Regions from separate parts of the Sporosarcina sp. GW1-11 genome, predicted to be linked through region 1. Evidence: riboswitches for the same ligand, from Rfam matches in the RefSeq annotation. Region 1 holds a riboswitch; the other holds the start of a gene.
The links. A riboswitch is a leader RNA that binds a small molecule or an ion and turns the genes downstream of it on or off. The one in region 1 is predicted to bind thiamine pyrophosphate.

Region 1 (10,542 bases):
ATCATCGATTTCATCATACGTTACGCCTAAAGCAATTTCGTCTGGTATCGCAGGTTTATTACCTTCTAAATCAGCTGTAGGGATTTTTTCGTACAGATGCGGCGGGCACTCTAGCGCCTTCAGTAGTTGTTTTCCTTGGCGCTTATTTAGCCGATAAATCGGCATAAGATCTGCTGCACCATCCCCGAATTTCGTATAGAAACCTGTAATAGCTTCTGCAGCATGATCAGTTCCAAGAACAACCGCGTGATGAACAGCTGCTACCGAAAACTGGACTTTCATACGCTCACGAGCTTTTTCATTACCTTTATCAAAATCGGTAATATATACGCCCGCATGTTTTAGCGCCCGTTCACTCGCATCGACTGCATCCTTGATATCTACTGTGTATACTACCGAAGGACGGATAAAACGCAGTGCATCCTGACAATCATCTTCATCGAATTGCACACCATACGGTAAGCGAATAGCATAGAAACGATAGGTTTCCTTCCCTGCTTCTTCATTCAATTCATCAATTGCTAGCTGCGCCAACTTACCGACTAATGTAGAATCCTGTCCACCCGAAATGCCTAGTGTCATTCCTTGTAAAAATGTGTTCTTTTTCATATAAGCTTTTAAAAAGTCGATGGAAGTTCGGATCTCTTGCTGCGGATCGATTGCCGGCTTCGCACGTAACGTTTGGATAATTTCTTGCTGCAATGTCAACGCTCCCACTCCTTTTCATTTTGTATATTGGTCTACCATTTCATGAACTTCTTCTATATTACGTCTTTTATTGTCCCAACATTTCTGACTTAAATCGACAGGATATTCTTCAGGATTCATGGAACGTTTATATTCCTCCCACAATAAATCTAAATTGCTGTGTGCATAATCGCGAATAGCATAGACCGATGGATTTTCATAAATAACTTCTCCATTACAAATCACTTGTTCATGCAAATTAACCGCTTTGAAATTCGTTACAAACTTTGAGATAAATGTATGCACAGGATGGAACATTTTTATGCGTTCTTCTGATGCTGGATCTTCATCGTGCATCGTAATATAGTCACCTTCAGCTTTACCGTTTTCCAAGTCAATTATTCGATACAGTTTTTTGCGTCCAGGTGTCGTCACTTTTTCTACATTGGCGGAGATTTTAATCGTATCTTCCATTTCACCATCACTGTTTTCAATCGAGACAATTTTGTAGACCGCCCCAAGTGCTGGTTGATCGTAAGCCGTTATTAACTTTGTTCCAATCCCCCAAATATCTACTTGCGCCCCTTGTGCTTTCAAGTTCAAAATCGTGTATTCATCCAAGTCATTGGACACGACGATTTTCGCATCCGGGAAACCTGCTTCATCGAGCATACGGCGCGTTTCTTTTGATAAGAATGCAATATCTCCACTATCAAGTCGAACACCGATAAAGTTAATTTTATCGCCAAGTTCCTTCGCTACTTTGATCGCAGTCGGCACACCGATTTTCAACGTGTTATACGTATCCACTAAAAATACGCAATCTTTATGGCGCTGTGCATATACTTTGAATGCTGTATATTCATCTTTATACGCTTGTACGAATGAATGCGCATGCGTGCCTGAGACCATTAAACCAAATCGTTTACCCGCCCGCACATTACTCGTCGATTCTACTCCACCGATTACAGCCGCGCGTGCACCCCATATCGCTGCATCCATTTCATGTGCACGACGACTACCGAATTCCATGACGATATCATCTTTCACTACCTGTTTAATACGGCTCGCTTTCGTGCTGATCAATGTCTGGTAATTCACGATATTAAGTAAAGCTGTTTCAATTAATTGCGCTTCAATAAGATTCGCTTCAATTCGAATAATCGGTTCATTAGCAAATACTAATTCCCCTTCCTTCATTGAATAGACGTCTCCTGTAAAACGGACGTCTTTCAAATAATCCAGGAAGTCGTCAGCGAATCCAAGTTCTTCTCGCAAATAAGTCAAGTCGCTTTCAGTGAATGAAAATTCCTGTAAGTATTTTAATACATGCTCTAGGCCTGCAAAAACTGCATAGCCATTGCCGAATGGGATTTTTCTAAAATACACTTCAAACACAGCTTTCCTTTCATGTATCCCATCTGCCCAGTAAGATTCCGCCATATTTATTTGGTAAAGGTCTGTGTGTAGTGCTAAGCTGTCGTCTCGATATAATGAGGTCATAGTCGTCTCCTTCTTCCGCTACAATAATGGTTTCATTATACACTATTTCCCCTTTCTCTCCGCAAAGTAACCATCTTCTGCGTCTGTTAAACAGGAAACTTTTATTATTAGCACCTCATAGATAGATAAAGGCGTGATGATAGAGAGTTTAATTTTACCTAGTCACTTTTACTTTCTTTATATCAGCAATCACCCACCACAATATAAGTTGCTTTAACTGGACCGTGCACACCGATGACTAAATTCATTTCGATGTCAGCGGAGTTGCTCGGACCTGTGATGAAGTTGATGCAGGAAGGCACTTGTTCGCCGTTGTCGAGTTTTTCACGGATTAAATCAGCTGCTTGTGTAATTCTTGGTACGAGGGTACTTTTAGGGATGATTGCAATATAATGTGTCGGTAGCAAACTGACAGAGCGTCCTTTGTCTGCGCTGCTGAATAATACGACAGTACCTGATTCCGCAAGTGTCAAATCACTGAATGTGATACCAACATTCGCTTGCTCAGCCCGTTCGATATTCTCATCACCAAGTGTCGCGTCCCAACTGTTCACTTCTATCTCTTCAGATGGCCACTTCATTTCAATTAAATTAGACAAGCCAAATTCTTCAAAGCGTGGATCTCTCCAAAGCGATAACGGCCCGCCACCATATAACTTGACTGTTTCGTTCAGCGCATTCGGCAAATTAGAAAGTGTTGTCTCAACTACATCCGTATGAATCTGTTGACATTGTTTACGAAGTACATCAAGTAATTCCTCTGCAGAAGCATCTTTAAGTACCGCGCGTTGTGGTTGATGCTTCCATACTGGTTTCTCAACTCGCACTTTCGGTTCTCTACCTAGTCGCGTTGCAATTTCTGCTAGAAAACGTTCACGGTTTTGAATTGTTCCTGCCATGTTTATTTACCCTCTTTCTGATCATAGAACCAATCGCGGAAGCGCGTGTTGCCCACTGCAGGAAACTCTCGCAAGTCCGTCCATTCTTTTAATGGACCGGGTCCTTTTGAAATTCGGTTATTTTTCGTCAATGGCTTCATTGCAGTAGATGCCACTTTCGCTCCCATCGAATATAGCGGATTAGATGAAGCACCGATTCCAAATGCTTTCATAGCAAGTTTTTCTGAAATAGGCGAACGCCCCTCCTCTTCCACGATGACTCGTCGATGCTGATGAAGTAATTCATGAAGTGGAATTTTCACTGGGCAAGCATCAGTACAAGCTCCACATAATGTGGAGGCAAAAGGTAATTCTTTGAAATCATCATAACCACCGAGTAAAGGAGATAGTACTGCACCAATCGGCCCTGAATAAATCGAGCCATACGAGTGACCACCGATATGACGATACACCGGACAAACATTGACGCATGCTGCACAACGAATACATTGCAACACGGATTGGAATTCAGTACCTAGAATTTCTGAGCGTCCATTATCGACAATGACTAAATGAAAATCTTCCGGTCCATCTGCATCTCCATCATCTCTCGGTCCCGTTAGTGCCGTAACATAACTTGTCAACTTCTGTCCGACCGCACTGCGTGTCAATAAACTGACTAACACTTCAAACTCCTCAAATGAAGGAACGATACGTTCCATGCCCATTACCGTAATCTGCGTTTTTGGCAGAGCAGATACTAGACGCGCATTTCCTTCATTCGTTACAAGAGTAATAGAACCTGTTTCCGCGATGGCGAAGTTGCAGCCAGTGATACCGATATCCGCTGTAAGAAATTCCTGTCTCAGTTTTTCACGTGCATGTAATGCCAATTCCTCAGGTTCCGATGTGTTCTTATAATCGAGTTTCTCGGCGAATACCGTACGGATTTGTTCTCGGTTTTTATGAAGTGCAGGAGCTACGATATGCGATGGTGGATCGTGATCATCTACTTGTAGAATGTACTCTCCTAAATCTGTCTCGATGACTTCACAACCTGCTTCTTCTAATACCGTATTCAGATTAATTTCCTCTGTCACCATCGATTTCGATTTAACAACTTTCTTACCTTCTTTTTTCACTATGACGTCACGAACGTAAGCGCTTGCATCTTCTGCCGTTTTAGCAAAGAATACGTGACCTCCACGCTGCGCTACGTTTTCACTCAGTTGGTATAAATAGTAGTCTAGGTTTTCTAGTACATGCTGACGAATTTCTTCACCATGTGAGCGCCACTCTTCCCAGCTTCCGAGTTCTTCAGCAGCATCCAGTCGACGACCGTGCAATCTCTCCTGTGCACTTGCCACCGCTTTACGCATAAAGTCATCGGAAATATTGTCCTTTGTACGCTCATTGAAGTTTTTCGCGCTAAATTTCATCGACATAAATGTTCACCCCATTTCTATTCGTAGCTATTCAGTACTTGCGCTATGTGCATGACGCGAATCGACTTGTCTGTTCGCTCCGCGCGACCGCCGATATTCATGAGACATCCGCAGTCAGCTCCGATTAAATAATCCGCTTCCGTTTCCATCGCACTGTTTACTTTCTCGTCTACCATCTGTTCCGAAATATCGCCCATTTTAACAGAAAATGTCCCACCGAATCCACAGCAATTATGACCGTTCGGTAATGGAATCATTTCTAAACCTTCGACTTGAGCGAGTAATTTCTTTGGTTGTTCTTTCGCACCCAGTAATCTTGTCATATGGCATGACGGATGATAGGTTGCTTTTCCCGTTAGTTTTGCACCTACATTCTCGATCTCTAACACGTCTACTAAAAACTGCGTGAACTCATACGTTTTATCCGCAAGTTTCTGCGCTCTGTCACTCCACTGTAAATCATCCTTGAATACTTCAGGATACAATTTGAACATCGTTGCGCAAGACCCTGAAGGTGTGACAACATATTCTGCATGTTCAAATGTCTTAATCATGTTTTTCATCGCAGACTTCGAACTTTCTACGTAGCCGCTATTATAAGCCGGCTGACCGCAACATACTTGCCCTTTAGGAAACGACAGTTCACACCCTTGTCGCTCTAACACTTCTACCATGTCTTTTCCCACATCCGCATAAAACATATCGACTAAGCATGTGATAAATAAACTAACTTTCATATTCACTCACCTCTTTAAAAGAATTCAAGCCACTTCTATTGTTCGTCCATAAGCAGGGAGTACAGTTTTCTCAGTAGTCAAATACATTTGTATAGGATTCACCGCTACTACTTCATTAATCTTTATCGGCTTAACTTGTTTGTATTCGCGGTCGTCGTCCACTCCTGTCTTGTGAAATCATTATAATCTATAATTGTCTGCCATGCGCATTCTATATATTTATTTGAAACAAAAAACTAGAAAGAGCAAAGTCTAGCTAGCTCTTTCTAGTTTACTTAGTAATGAATACTCTCAACGAACTTACATTTCTTACATTCTCGATGAGTTGTTGATTCTGTAAATCGGTGAATACAATTAGCTTGTAACTGCTTTAAACGCAATTCCAATTGACGCAAATTTTGACGTGTTAAAGCAATGTCATACACTAACGAATTCGCCGTTGTCATATGACTCACTCCTTATTCAGAGATAGATTTTCGCACCAGATTTCTTAAATTCATTTGCTTTCCTTTGCAAACCTTGTTCAATTTCTAGCTTTTCTTCCAAGCTATTTTCATCTGCATACTTTCTTATATCGTGTGAAATTCGCATACTACAGAATTTAGGTCCGCACATAGAACAAAAGTGAGCCACTTTCGCTCCTTCAGCTGGTAAGGTTTCGTCATGATATTCCATGGCACGCTCAGGATCCAAGCTCAAATTGAATTGATCTTGCCAACGGAATTCAAAGCGCGCTTTAGATAAAGCATCATCACGTTTTTGCGCATTCGGATGGCCTTTCGCTAAATCCGCTGCATGCGCTGCAATTTTATACGTAATGACACCTTCGCGAACATCTTCTTTATTCGGTAAGCCAAGGTGTTCTTTTGGCGTCACATAACAAAGCATCGCCGTACCAAACCAACCAATCATCGCTGCCCCAATTGCAGACGTAATATGATCATAGGCAGGAGCAATATCTGTCGTTAACGGTCCTAATGTATAGAATGGAGCTTCTTGACATATCTCTAGTTGCTTATCCATATTTTCTTTAATCAAATGCATCGGAACGTGGCCTGGCCCTTCAACCATCACTTGGACATCATGCTTCCAAGCAATTTTCGTCAGCTCGCCAAGCGTTTCAAGTTCTGCAAATTGAGCTTCGTCATTGGCATCTGCAATTGAACCCGGACGTAAACCATCTCCTAAAGAAAAAGCAATATCGTACTGTTTCATAATTTCACAGATTTCCTCAAAATGCATATAAAGGAAACTTTCTTTGTGATTTAACATGCACCATTGCGCCATAATTGAACCGCCGCGCGACACGATGCCCGTCATACGATTCACGGTCATAGGAATATAACGCAATAACACACCCGCATGAATCGTGAAATAACTAACACCTTGTTCTGCTTGCTCGATTAATGTATCTCGAAATACTTCCCAGGACAGATCTTCCACCCGACCATTTACTTTTTCAAGTGCTTGATAAAGCGGCACAGTTCCAACAGGTACAGGCGAGTTACGAATAATCCATTCACGTGTCGTATGAATATTTTTTCCTGTAGATAGATCCATAATACTATCTGCACCCCAACGTGTAGCCCATGTCATCTTCTCAACCTCTTCAGTAATTGATGAAGACACTGCTGAGTTGCCGATATTGGCATTAATCTTAACATGGAACTTGCTTCCGATAATCATCGGTTCCGCTTCTGGATGATTGATATTGCTAGGGATAATTGCCCGTCCTCTAGCGACTTCATCGCGAACTAGCTCTGGGTCTACCGCTTCACGAATTGCGATAAATTCCATCTCAGGTGTAATGATCCCTTGTCGGGCATAGTGCATTTGTGTTACATTACGTCCTTTTTTCGCACGTAATGGTTTGCGTTTTAACAATGGAAATTGCTGAGCATTGTTCATTTGTTCCGACGTACGAAAACCGTTATCTTGTGGCTTCACTTCACGTCCTTCGTATTCTTCCACATCATTCCGCTCAAGAATCCATGTTTTTTTAATCGCGGGAAGTCCCTTTTTTATATTTATTTCATATTCAGCATCTGTGTACTTTCCACTTGTATCATAGATTCGAACAGGTTCATTTGGAAATTCACCTCGTTCTGTCACAGTCGGTGATAAGGCGATTTCACGCATTGGGACAAGGATATCGGGACGGCTACCTTGCACATACACTTTTTTACTTGCCGGAAAACACGTATGAATCTGAATTTCTTCTGTTGCTTTTTTCATTTTGTCATCGTCTCCTTTTTGAGGGTAGACCATGACTACATACAAGTAGAGGGAATCGACGAAAAAAAGACCAGTTCCATCGTAATGGACCTGGTCTTCAAAAACGCACAAATAAGCACGTCGATTGTAAGATAAAACTTCCCCACGCTGGTACGAGCCAGATCAGGTCCAAAGAGTTCGGAATGCATGCGGTTCATTTCATTCCATCTCAGTCCAGTTTAGCTGGACACCCCTAGTTATGATTATTGAATTGTCGAACATTTCCAGTTTAGCATAGACTTCTACATTGTCAACCAATTATCTTTGAACTATTTTCCAATTGAAGCAACTGTTCCTTTATTTCTTTTCCATCCCGGTACCCCGACAAGCTTCCATCTTTTCCAACGACTCGATGACAGGGAATCACTAGGAGAAGCGGATTTTTCCCGATGGCCGAAGCGACCGCTCGAACAGCAGATCGTTTGCCTATTTTATTAGCAATGATTGAATAACTGACCGTGTCTCCATAAGGTATTTCTTGAAGCGCGTTCCATACTTCAAGTTGAAATGGCGTGCCCTGTTGATCCATCCGTATATCTTTAAAGTCTGTCTGTACACCGGATAAGTATTTAGCAATTTCATTTGCATAAGTTGCTAATTCACTAGCATTTTCCACTATTTCTACTTTAACGAATTTCTCGTAACACCAGTCGGTCAAATATTGTTCGCTACTGTCAGACAATCCTACGTAACACAGACCTTGTTCAGTAGCCGCCAGCGTTACTTGCCATTTTACAAATTGAAACTTGGTCCAATACACCAATTCCCTCAAACCCTTTCAGTCAGCCGAATAACTTTAAACCAACAGCCCCTACGATAATTAACGATAAAAAGAAGATGCGCTTGACGCTAGCGGATTCTTTAAAAATGATTATCCCCATTACTACCGCACCCGCTGCACCAAAGCCTGTCCAAATCGCATAAGCTGTACTCATTTGAATTTCACGCATAGCAAGGGAAAGAAAAACAAAGCCGAAACTAAAGATGCCCACAATGAGAAATAATCGTGTCATCGAGCGCTTTTGTAAATAATAATTGATACTCATGACACCAAAAATCTCTCCTAGACTGGCAATCGCCAAGTAGACCCAAGCCATGATTAATCGCCTCCTTGCTGATCTGCTTCATCCGTTGTCATCTTAATACCAACAACCCCTATTACAATCAACGCGATAAATGACAAAGTGATCCACGTAAAGTCCGCTTTGAAAACGAATATATCGACTACTAAAATCGCAGCAGCTCCTGATCCTGTAAATACAGCATAAACAGTTCCTGAAGGGAGCTTCTCACACGCTTTAATGATGAAGTAAAAACTAAAAATAATTGCTACGGTCGTACCAGTCCATTGTAAAAAAGTCTCCGAGTAACGTAATCCAACTACCCAAAAGATCTCTACAAGCGCTGCTAAAGCGACATAACCCCAAGCCAATGCGCTCGTCCCCTTTCAACTTTCAACCTACTTTTTAGTATAGCAAATTTTTTAGTTGAACGAAAAATGAACCTCCTATCTAGGAGAGAAGCTTGCATCTACTATGTCTGAATGATAGAATGATTTTGTCACTAGTATTTCTTATATTTCGAATATTCTTATCGAGAGAGACGGAGGGATAGGCCCAAAGATGTCTCAGCAACCAGCCGGATCGGCATGGTGCTAATTCCAAGGGTGAACACTCACCTTGAAGATGAGAATACGACAAACAAACTTGTATGTTCGAGGGCCTATTCGAAATGAAGAGGTCTTTTTTTATTTTTCTAAAGGGGATGAATGTTGATGACAAACAACGGATTAGAAACAAGATTAGTACAATTAGGAAATAATTCAGATAAGAGAACTGGTGCGATCAATACCCCTATTTACTTATCAACTGCTTATCATCATGATGGCCTTGGAAAATCTACTGGATACGATTACACACGCACAAAAAATCCGACACGCTCCGTTCTAGAAGAAGGAATCGCTAATCTAGAGTCCGGTGATCAAGGGTTTGCTTGTAGCTCTGGAATGGCAGCGATTCAGCTAATTCTATCTCTGTTCAAAACAGGCGATGAAATACTTGCGCCTGAAGATTTGTATGGTGGAACTTATCGTTTGTTCAATCAATATGAGCAAATGTATCAGATTACGACACGCTACTTATCATTTGAAGATGTCACGGAAGTGGAACAGGCAATTACAGAGCGCACAAAAGCGATATTCTTGGAAACACCTACGAATCCACTGATGTTGAATATCAATATTTCAATCTATGCTGAGCTCGCAAAAAAGCACAACTTACTGCTAGTTGTCGATAATACATTTTTAACGCCCTATTTCCAGCGTCCGATTGAAGAAGGTGCAGATATCGTCATCCACAGCGCAACAAAATATATCGGTGGACATAATGACGTACTTGCTGGTCTAGTTGTCGCAAAAGGAGAGGAACTTTGCGAGCGTTTGTTTACGAAGCATAACGCAATTGGCGCAACACTTTCACCACTTGATTCATGGCTCGTTGTCCGAGGACTAAAAACATTACACTTACGCATGAAACAACATGATGCCAATGCCAAAGCGATGGTTGCCTATTTGGAAGAAGAACCTTTAATCGTGGACGTGCTATATGCAGGAATCGGTGGTATGGTATCTTTCCGTGTACAAAATAGCGAATGGGTTGGTCCTTTCCTAGAAAATATGCAACTTATTTCATTCGCAGAGAGTCTTGGCGGAGTGGAAAGTTTCATCACGTACCCAACGACACAAACACATATGGATATTCCAATCGAAGAGCGGAATCGTCGCGGTGTCGATGATCGTCTACTACGTTTTTCAGTAGGCGTTGAAGATATTGAAGATTTAATCGCTGATGTTAAACAAGCACTTTATGCTGCAAAAGAAGCGGTGGAAGGCGTAAAAGTTCAATAATGTCGGATGAAAATAAAACAGCCCGAACAATCAGTTTCATACTGACTGTTTAGGCTGTTTTTTGACGTTCCATTAAAATTTCCGCTCAGCATACTAAAAAAACAATTTATTGT
Region 2 (10,542 bases), on a different contig from region 1:
TATCGTATACTCATGATAAGGGGTGATTTTTATGCGATGGAAACTGTTGAGTATCGTCTTGCTAGCTTTTCTTGTTCTGCCAACGTCAGCGGGAGCGGTAGATTTTAGCATTACAGACGTGCAGATTAACGCCCAATTACAACCAGATGGAACAGTTCAAGTGAAAGAACAGCATACGTATGATTTTGATAGTGAATTTAATGGCATCATTCGTGAGATCAAGCCGAAGAAAGGTGCATTGATTGAACAGTTTACAGCCTATGAAAAAGATAAAGCGTTAAAGGTAGAAAAAAAGAATTATGAATACCGTGCCTATCGCAAAGGTGATAGTGAAGTCATCACAGTAGATTTACAGTACAACATTGTACATGGAATGGAAAAATACGAAGATGGCGCGCAGTTTTATTGGCCGTTTTTTGATCAGCGCAATGAAACGGATTATGAAAATATGACAATTACGGTAGTACCTCCAAGCGCAGCTTCGGACGTTCTATTTCTAGGATATGATAGCGCTGAGGAAACGGGTAAAGTGAAAGCAGATGGTAGCGTCGTATTTGCTATGGGTACAGTATATTCTGGTGAAAACGGGGATATTAGAGTCATTTATGAACCGTCATTATTTCCTGGTATGAATGCGCGTGACGGAGAAATTCGTCCTGTTGTTAAGGAAGAACAGCAACGGTTAGCAATGGCGCGAGCGCAATTCCTAGCAGATCAACAACGTGCAGGCACTATAGGCGGAGTCAGTGTAGCAGCCGGATTCATAGCGGTTGTGGTAATTGGAATGTTTGCTAACGGCAGAAGGAAAAGACACCGTAAAGAAGCGCAGTATGAAATCGATTCGAACGGTTTTTATGTTCCCCAGAGTGATATGAGTATGCCTGCACTTTTACTTTTCCGAAAAGGAACGGCCACTATAGAGCTGATGTCTGCTGCCTTATTAGACTTAGTTCGTAAAGGTCATGTAAAGCAATTATCCGATGAAGAGTTTGAGTTAGCAGATACGAATGTCAAGTTAGAACATGAAAAACAATTGATACAACTACTGTTCTACCAAATTGGCAAGGACAAAAAGTTTACGCTCGAACAATTAAAAAGCTATACGAAAGCGAAGAAGAATTATGAGTCATTTAATCTAAAATTTACGATGTGGCAAAAGCTATTAAAAGAAGAATTAGATCAGTATGAACTTCATGAAAAAACTACTACAGAGCGTGTGGTTTTGAGTGTAATAGGTTTGATGGGAATAGGAATCGTTGTCTACCTCTTAGTTTACGAATTGTATTTACTTATGTTCGTGGCAATCCTTCTGACGTTAGTTGCTTTAGCATTTGCATTATTCTATCGCGCGCATAACTATGTCGGTATATTATTATCACAAGAGTGGTCCCAAGTAGAGAAATGGATGAAGGAATTGGACACGAAAAAGTGGGAGTCTTTATCCATTGACGATCGATTCCGTGTCTTGATTTACGGTGTAGGAGTCAAACATCCTGAACTCGATTCCTACTACAATGCATTCGCCCATGCTCAACAGCAACTGGATGAAAATCGCACAAATCCAAACCAACGTCATAGTAGCAATTATGAGGAATCATACTACGGAGGCATGGTGTATAACCCCGTCTTCCTAGCAGGTTCATTCAGCCAAGCATCCACTAACGTAGCCGCTAACACGCCAAGTAGTGACAGCTATGGCAGTAGCAGTAGTGGGGGAACAGGTGGTGGCGGCGGAGGGTCTGGTGCCTTTTAATGCATTCTTTCAAAGGAGGAAATCATGGGAATTACAATTGTTTGGTTTCGGAAAGATTTACGTATACATGATCATCCAGCCTTAGTCGAAGCGGCAGCACATGGAGAAGTGCTGCCGGTTTTCATTTTGCCTGAAACCGTTCACGCGGCATCAGATTGGTGGGTGCATCATAGCTTGGTAGAATTACAAAAAAAGTTTGAACAGCAACAAATTCAATTTGTCGTTAGGAAAGGTCCACCGGTTGAGCAACTTCTGAAGATCCAGCAGGAAAGCGGTGCTGATCAACTCGTATTCAATGAATTGTATGATCCAGAAAGCCGGAAACAGGAGAAGGAACTGACAGCCACCTTAGAAAAAATCAATGTGCAAGTTCGCTCATTTCAAGGTACTTTACTCGTACCACCCGATGCCATTTTCAATAAAAGTGGGCAACCGTATAAAGTGTTCACCCCTTTTTGGAAGCAACTCCGACAAGAACCGATTGCACAACCACTTCTTGCACCAGAAAAACTTACTCCATCTTCCTTGCGACTAGCTTCATTACCACCGGAAGAATGGGGCTTATTATCACCCCTTTCTTGGCATGAAAAGTTTCAATGGCAGCCCGGTGAAACAGCTGCAATCGAGTGTTGGCAAATGTTCCGTAACGGAGGATTCTCCGACTATAAAGAAGGCCGAGATCTTCCTGCGCAGCCAAATGTTTCTCGTTTATCCCCGTATGTAGCGACGGGTAATATAAGCGTGCGTTCCATTTGGTATAGCGCGCTTGCAACCGATTGGATTGAGGATGAGCAAATTGAAGCCTTTTTACGGCAGTTGGCGTGGCGGGATTTTGCCCATTATCAGTTGCTGTATTTCCCCCACATGCTAGAAAAACCTGTACGTCCAGAATTTGAAAAGTTTCCATGGCAATCGTCAGCAGAAAATGTACATGCATGGAAAACAGGACAAACCGGCTATCCGTTAGTTGATGCGGATATGCGGGAATTATGGGAAACGGGCTATATGCATAATCGTGTGCGGATGATAGCCGCTTCATTTTTAATTAAACATTTATTAACGGATTGGCGAGAAGGAATGAAGTGGTTTGAAGAGACGTTAGTAGATTGGGATAGTGCGAACAATGCGATGGGCTGGCAATGGGTAGCGGGAAGTGGATTTGATGCGTCTCCTTATTTCAGGATTTTTAACCCGATTGTACAAGGAGAGAAATTTGATGGAGCAGCAATCTACGTAAAGAAATGGGTGCCTGAGTTAAGAAATCTGCCGGGAAAATATATTTTCCAGCCAGCAGAAGCGCCTGCAAGTGTATTACAGTCTGCAGGTGTAGAGATAGGAACTACCTATCCGGCACCTATTGTCGACCACAGAGCTGCCCGCGAACGTGCGCTGGCAGCATACGATACGTGTAAAAAAGGTTAAATCTCATCAATGGAATCTAGCATCTGGAAATGTTGTAAAGTAGCAAGATGATATGGACGGGTAGTTCATGTGATTCGTAGGGGAGACAGGCACGGAGAAGTATCAAATCTGTAATGTTTGTAGTGTAGGAAGGTGTCAAAATGAACAGTAATAAAATTATGCAAGGTGTTTGGATTGGTCTTGTGACAGGCATTATCTTAGCTTTATTTTTAAAATCCGTACAGGCAGTTATGGGTTATAAAGTATATACACTGCTGTTGAACGTGGATTATATCCCCATCGTTAAAAACTATCAATTTCCAGAAGTAATCGAAGTATCTTTTCACTTAATTGTCTCCGTGATCCTATGTATAGTCCTCTTGCTACTACTGGATAAAAACACTGATTTCATAAGGAATCGTGTCATATACTTTTCTTTTCTCATCAACACAGCAATCGGTCTTTTATTGTATCCAACCACAACATTTTCTAGTCGCACGCCTAGCTTTTCAGACGCGGTATCGTTGTTTTGGTGGATCGTAGGGCATGCATTATACGGCTTACTAGTGGGTATAATGTTAAAGAGAACTATAGGTAGGAAGAGATAGTCATTTCTGGTATATGCTTCATGGTGGTTGTATATTTGAGTAACGAATAACATCGTACAGGGTGTATACAATCTGCGTGCGTTAAAAAAGCCAATGCACAGTCGTATCAGCGCCATATGCATTCGATGTCTTATAAAGGAAGTGAGTTCTAGATGTTTTTAGCATGGAGCGAAATTAAACGAAATAAACTACGATTTTTATTAATTACATCGATACTATTGCTTGTCTCATTTTTAGTGTTTTTCTTATCAGGTCTTGCAAATGGATTGGCAAGTATGAACAGGGAAGCTGTAGACAATTGGGACGCAGATGCAATTGTACTGACGGAAGAATCGGATAAAAGTCTCTATCAATCGTCATTGGATAAAGACCTGGCGGATGAACTAGGAGCGAAAGAGACTGCGGTCGTTAGTCAAATGGGTTCCATTGCTAATAATGGCGATGCTAAGAAGAATGTCTTATTGTTTGGTATCAATAAGGAGGAGTTCATCACTCCTAAAGTAAGTGAAGGGGATCCGACGTTTTATGTGCAAAACGGTGTTGTCGCATCAGATGCGCTAAAAGATGATGGCTTTAAGATTGGCGATACATTGGAATTATCTTCTAGCGATACAAAACTGACGATTGTCGGTTTCACAGAGAAGGCCCGTTTTAACGCAGCATCTATTTTGTATATGAAGTTAAATGATCTCCAGAAGATTAAGTTCGGGGAGTCATATGAAATGAATAAAGATATGGTCAACGCCATTATCATTAAAGATTCTAAGTGGAACGAGCTAGATATCCCGAAAGATACAGAAATCATCAAAGCAGAAACATTCATCGAAAACTTGCCAGGCTATACTGAGCAAAATCTAACGGTCACGTACATGATCTATTTCTTGTTCGTAATTTCCGCTGCAATTGTAGCAATTTTCCTGTACGTTTTGACAGTGCAAAAAATCAGCATGTTCGGATTAATGAAAGCGCAAGGGATTTCTAGCAGTTACTTAGCTAAATCGGTTGTAGCCCAGACATTTATCCTTGCATTGATTGGTGTCGTGCTAGGTTTCGGATTGACGTTGCTTGCGGGTAGCTTCTTGCCAAGTGCAGTGCCTGTTCAATTCGATTTGACGGCTATGCTTATTTATGGGCTTGTATTAATCGCGGTGTCGATTGCCGGAGCAGTTATTTCCGTCTGGACAATCATTCGAATTGATCCGCTAGAAGCGATAGGAGGGTAAGCGATGGTACTGGAACTACGAAATGCGAAGAAGACTTTCGGAGAAGGTAATACATTAGTTGAAGCGTTAAAAGAGACGAACTTTTTAGTTGAACGAGGCGAATTAGTTGCCGTCATCGGACCTTCTGGCTCAGGAAAAAGTACGTTCTTGACAGTCGCGGGCGGTTTGCAGTCACCGAGTGAAGGTCAAGTCATGATCAATGGCAAAGAGTTGTCACAACTCAATGAAAAGCAACGTTCAAAAATTCGTCTGCAGGAGATTGGCTTCATTTTGCAGGCATCGAACCTCGTGCCGTTCTTGACCGTCGATCAACAACTGGAATTGCTCAATAAAGTAAAGAAAAACAATATGTCTCCTGTTGAAAAGAAGCAACTTTATGAGGATCTTGGGATTACGAAGTTGCATAAGAAATATCCATCCGATTTGTCGGGAGGTGAGCGCCAACGTGTGGCAATTGCTAAAGCGCTCTTCAGTAACTCTTCCATCATCTTAGCTGACGAGCCAACTGCTTCACTCGATTCGGATCGAGCGTTTGAAGTTATGGAGTTGTTGCAGCACGAAACCAAATCGAAGCAAACAGCAACGATTGTCGTGACGCATGATACTCGACTGATGAAGTATTTTGATAAAGTGTATAAAATGACGGATGGTGTATTGGAACTCGATACAACAATTTACGAATAACAAAGAACGATCTAAGGAGATGTGGACCATGTCTCCTTAGATCGTTCTTTTTTGTACTCATAGATTGTATGGACGTGCTCATAGATCTAGGCTGTACGCTCATAGCCTTAGGCCCCGCGCTCATAGCCCTGGGCTTCGCGCTCATAGCCTTGGATTCCGTGCTCATAGCCTTGGGTTTCGCGCTCATAGAAATGATCCCCGCGCTCATAGACTTAGTAATCAGCCAAGCAAGCCAGCCACAATTTTCCGGGCTTGCGAAACATCTTTCGTTCCGTGCACGAGCATTCGACCATCCCGGAACAATACTAATCGATGATCGTGATATTCGCAGGACACTAAATATGGATTGTGTACTAAGTTCGTTACTGTACCTCGGATTGAATCGGCATATGGTGCTAACTCGACTTGACGGCTTTTCGGCCATGTTAGTTGTACTGTATCACGTCCACATAACAAGGCTGTTCGAACGACTTCACTTGCTGATAAAAATGGATACGTCGGCTTATCTGAACAACTTGGACAGCTTGATTTTTTCATACTGTGCACATCAATCGCAGCACGTTCACCCGACCACAAATCCACAGACTCTAAGCGGGGTTGCATCTCCGCGCCTGTCATATGTTTTAGTAACTCAGCCACTTGACGAGCAGCGGTAGTCACGACAATCGGGCTGATGACGCCGACTGTATCGCAAGTGAGCGATTGTGGAGGTAATACTTCGAGAAGGCAATGAAGGCAAGGCTGTCCTTCAGCGACTCCGATAGGGAACGTCAAGCCGTAGCTCCCAACACACGCTCCCATGAAAAATGGAATCTGTAGTTGAAGTGCTGCATCATTTGCCAGTAGTCGCGTCTCAATATTATCCGTTCCATCCAACACAAACTGATGACCTTCAAATAATTCCAAGACATTTTCCGGTGTCACATCCGCTACAATCCCGCGAATTTTCACATCACTATTGATTGCCCGTAAACGTTTTTCAGCAGCGATTGCTTTCGGTAATTGATCGACTACATCTTGCTCGCTATACAGTTGCTGTCTGTGTAAATTCGTCCACTCCAAAATATCGCGATCGACAATAGTTAATTCACCGACACCTGCACGTACAAGCATTTCAGCCCCAGATGAACCGAGAGCCCCCGCGCCAAGTACGAACACTTTAGCGTCACGAATCCGTTGCTGACCCATTGAACCAATTGGCGAAAATAACTCCTGACGTGAATATTTTCCGATCAATTTGGCACAAGCCCTTCTAGCGGACTGCTTGCAACCGCGTAGTCTCTAACAGGCATGCGTCCCGCTTTATAGCCGAGTCTTCCTGCTTCGATTGCTAGTTTCATCGCTTCAGCCATTTTCACTGGATCAGCAGCTTCGGATACAGCTGTATTTAGTAGAACGCCATCTGCTCCAAGCTCCATTGCGTATGCGGCATCTTTTGGTGAGCCGATTCCTGCATCCACAATAACGGGTACTTTTGATTGTTCAATAATAAGTGATAAATTTAAAGGGTTCAAAATACCTCTGCCTGAACCAATAGGAGCTGCACCTGGCATGATTGCATGAACACCTAATTCACATAGCTTTCTTGCAAGTACGACATCATCTGACGTATACGGTAGAACGATAAAACCTTCTTCTAGCAACATTTCGGAAGCGCGTAAAGTCTCTACTGGATCCGGCAATAACGAATGGCTGCAGCCAATAATTTCAACCTTTACCATGTCACATAATCCCGAAGCTTTTGCCAATTTCGCAATATGCACTGCTTCCTCTGCCGTGCTCGCGCCTGCTGTATTTGGCAATAATGTATAGCGATCTAAGTCCAATTGCTCCAAGAAATTCGGCTGTGATGGTTCGAAAATATTCATGCGTCGAACTGCGAAAGTTAGAATATTAGCTTCTGAAACCGCAACGGCTCTCTTTTGCGCTTCAAATGAAGGGTATTTGCCCGTACCTAATAGTAATCGTGATGAGAATTTCTTATCTGCAATTTGTAACATATTCATCCGCCTCCAACAAAATGTATGATTTCAATTTGGTCTCTGTCCATAATCGGTGCATCGTAGCGTTCTTTTTGTAAAATTTCTTTATTCTTTTCTACAATCAAAATTCGATCGCCAAGCTCTAAATGTTCAAGCAATTGTTGTACCGTTTCTACTTCAGGAAGGACTGCATACGATTTCCCATTCAAATTAATCATCTTTACCATTGAAAATCTCTCCATTTCTACTATACTTTTTCACTTCATCTACCGCATTCGGATGACTTAACGGGGATAAAATCGCCGCACCTGCAACACCACATTTTTCAAGTGTGGTTAGATGTTCGGGCTGTATTCCTCCGATTGCATAGACAGGAATTGTACAAGTTGAAGCTATTTCAAACAGCTCACCCGTGCCGCGTGGAGCCAAACCTTCCTTCGACCGGGTCGCATAAACATGTCCATAGAGTAACCAACTTGCGCCGTCCGCTTCCGCTTGTAGCGCTTCTTCCAATGAATGGACCGAGCACCCAAACTTCAATGAAGGGAAGGCCACTTGTGCGTCTGCAACGGACATGCCGTAGCCAGTGAGTTGAGTCTTTTTAATAGACAGTTTGTTCGCTACTTCTGGCCGCGCGTGGATGATTAACTTATCAAGCGGAAATTGAGAATCCGTAAGACGTAACACTAAATCTACCAATTGTTCATCGGTCTTGGACTTTTCACGTAAGATAAATGCATCGAAAAAGGGTGCTGTTTGCTGTAATTTCAGTAGCAATTCATCCACTGAATGACGATCATCCGTAACACCGATTAATTTCATTCATCTATTCAACTCCAATAGAAAAACCACTTTCCTGAATCGGAAAGTGGTGGATGTGTCGATAAGTATACATAGCTACAGAGCGACTTGCCACTTCCCTCCGCAGGTACGAACCTGATCAGGTAATAAGGGTTTCAGAGCCACACTCTTTTCTCAGTCCTTGTAAAGGATTCCCCTAATGGTCAAAATATTTTATTTTCACAAACTAGCATAGCATGTACTGGGTAAAATGGAAAGGTATGAGTATTCATTTTATGGATTTTACACGAGTAGCAACGCATCTAGATCTAGAATTTCTATAGTTTTCGAACCCGACTGTCGAATCCATCCTTGCTCTTCAAAAAACGTTAATTTCCGGCTAATTGTTTCAGGTGTTGTGCCAAGGTGGGACGCTAGATCTTTTCGGCTCATTGGTAGCTGGACAATCATTTGTCGCTGTTGCTCTGATAAGTCTGCTATATACAAGGCGATTCGTGTGTCGGCTGTTTCCATTGCGATTCGCGCGGCACGTTGCTCGGTATCCGCAAGTCGTGTAGAAAACTCCGCAAGCATTCTCAATGAAATGGAAGGGTGATCTTGCAAAAGTTGCTGCATCTGATCACGCTGAATCACACATAACTCCACAGGCTCCAAAGTTTCTGCGTATGCATCATGAGGTTTAGCATCGAATAGGGAAAGCTCACCGGTAAAATCACCTGGCTCCAAGATGCGGACAAGTTGTTCCTTACCATTTTCCGACAGTCGGTATATTTTGATTCGTCCTTTGTGTAAAATATATAAGCCTTTTGAAACGTCACCATCTGAATATATTATCTCGCCGCGTGGATGTGTAGCGCTATGAGCGAGTCCAACGATGTAATTCATCTGCTCCTTGTCTAAATGATTGAACAGGGGAACGAGTGAGACGCAGGGGCGATAATGTTCTTTGTTAAGACGTGATTGTTGATTCATTCGCTAACACCTTTCTTTCGTTCCGATTAAGCGGTTTATTACTAGTATAGCGTATGAGGCGAATGGCGTTGAGTATGACTAGCAGCACACTCATTTCGTGAATGAGCATACCGGATGCTAAAAAGACTTTTTCGAGCAAGACACCGAGCAATAGGAAAATGACAGTTCCAACCGCAAAGAATGTATTTTGCTTCATATTGCGGACAGTTGCTTTAGAAAGAGCGTATGCATGGGAGAACTGATCGAGTCGATCGGCCATCAAGACGATATCCGCAGTTTCCATTGATATATCAGTACCGCCTTCTCCCATAGCGAGCCCGATGTCTGCTGTTGCAATTGCAGGTGCATCATTGATTCCATCACCCGCCATGGCGACGCGATGACCTTGTGCTTTAAGGCGTTGAACGGCGGCCACTTTATCTTCGGGTAATAATTCTGCGTGGACAGCATCTAAGCCGAGTTGTTCACCTACAAGGTTGGCTGTATGTTTATTGTCTCCAGTCAACATAATCATTTGCTTAATACCGTTATGCCGAAGTTTAGTCAACGCTTCCACAGCTTCTGGACGAATTTGGTCAGCGATTGAAATGATACCGACAATTTTGTCTGCGATACTGACGAATACGGCTGTGTTTCCTACTTTTTCACGCTCTGTAGCATAGTCTTCTATTTCTGGATGAATCGCAATATGGCGAGCAGCCATTAATTTTCGATTGCCAATCGCAAGCTTATTTCCTTCTATAGTAGCGACGATTCCATTGCCTTTGACGACTTCCACGTCTTCTGGTTGATTGGTTAAAGGAATGGCTCGTTTCTTTGCCTCTTTGACAATTGTTTGACCTAGGTGATGTTCTGAAACTATTTCAGCTTCTGCAGTGATTCGCAGTAATTCTTCTTCTCCTATATTCCATCCATGAATATCTGTCACTTCAGGGCGTCCTCTTGTAAGTGTTCCTGTTTTATCGAAGACGACTGTATCGATTTTTGCTAGCTGTTCCATTACATCGCCGCCTTTAATCAAGACGCCGTGGCGGGCACCGTTTCCAATCCCAGCTACAATTGATACAGGAGCGGAGATCACTAGTGCGCCAGGACACGCGATGACGAGGAAAGTAAGT

Region 2: another riboswitch for thiamine pyrophosphate. It lies ahead of ORD22_RS12800 (thiamine phosphate synthase); the one in region 1 lies ahead of thiC (phosphomethylpyrimidine synthase ThiC).

What each region holds. Positions count from the first base shown of each region.
Region 1 covers NZ_JAPMIW010000011.1:75,671-86,212, reverse strand. The annotation lists gene nadE (ammonia-dependent NAD(+) synthetase) at 1-708, opposite strand, end outside; gene ORD22_RS08895 (nicotinate phosphoribosyltransferase) at 724-2,190, opposite strand; gene ORD22_RS08890 (LutC/YkgG family protein) at 2,373-3,089, opposite strand; gene ORD22_RS08885 (LutB/LldF family L-lactate oxidation iron-sulfur protein) at 3,092-4,513, opposite strand; gene ORD22_RS08880 ((Fe-S)-binding protein) at 4,531-5,250, opposite strand; gene ORD22_RS08875 (hypothetical protein) at 5,526-5,696, opposite strand; gene thiC (phosphomethylpyrimidine synthase ThiC) at 5,713-7,485, opposite strand; TPP riboswitch at 7,608-7,729, opposite strand; gene ORD22_RS08865 (methylated-DNA--[protein]-cysteine S-methyltransferase) at 7,775-8,284, opposite strand; gene ORD22_RS08860 (DMT family transporter) at 8,307-8,621, opposite strand; gene ORD22_RS08855 (DMT family transporter) at 8,624-8,956, opposite strand; SAM riboswitch class I at 9,112-9,216, shown strand; gene ORD22_RS08850 (methionine biosynthesis PLP-dependent protein) at 9,299-10,429, shown strand.
Region 2 covers NZ_JAPMIW010000024.1:4,940-15,481, reverse strand. The annotation lists gene ORD22_RS12840 (DUF2207 domain-containing protein) at 32-1,753, shown strand; gene ORD22_RS12835 (cryptochrome/photolyase family protein) at 1,778-3,175, shown strand; gene ORD22_RS12830 (hypothetical protein) at 3,316-3,762, shown strand; gene ORD22_RS12825 (ABC transporter permease) at 3,915-4,985, shown strand; gene ORD22_RS12820 (ABC transporter ATP-binding protein) at 4,989-5,669, shown strand; gene ORD22_RS12815 (ThiF family adenylyltransferase) at 5,889-6,905, opposite strand; gene ORD22_RS12810 (thiazole synthase) at 6,902-7,675, opposite strand; gene thiS (sulfur carrier protein ThiS) at 7,672-7,878, opposite strand; gene ORD22_RS12800 (thiamine phosphate synthase) at 7,862-8,473, opposite strand; TPP riboswitch at 8,552-8,660, opposite strand; gene ORD22_RS12795 (Crp/Fnr family transcriptional regulator) at 8,735-9,424, opposite strand; gene ORD22_RS12790 (heavy metal translocating P-type ATPase) at 9,402-10,542, opposite strand, start outside.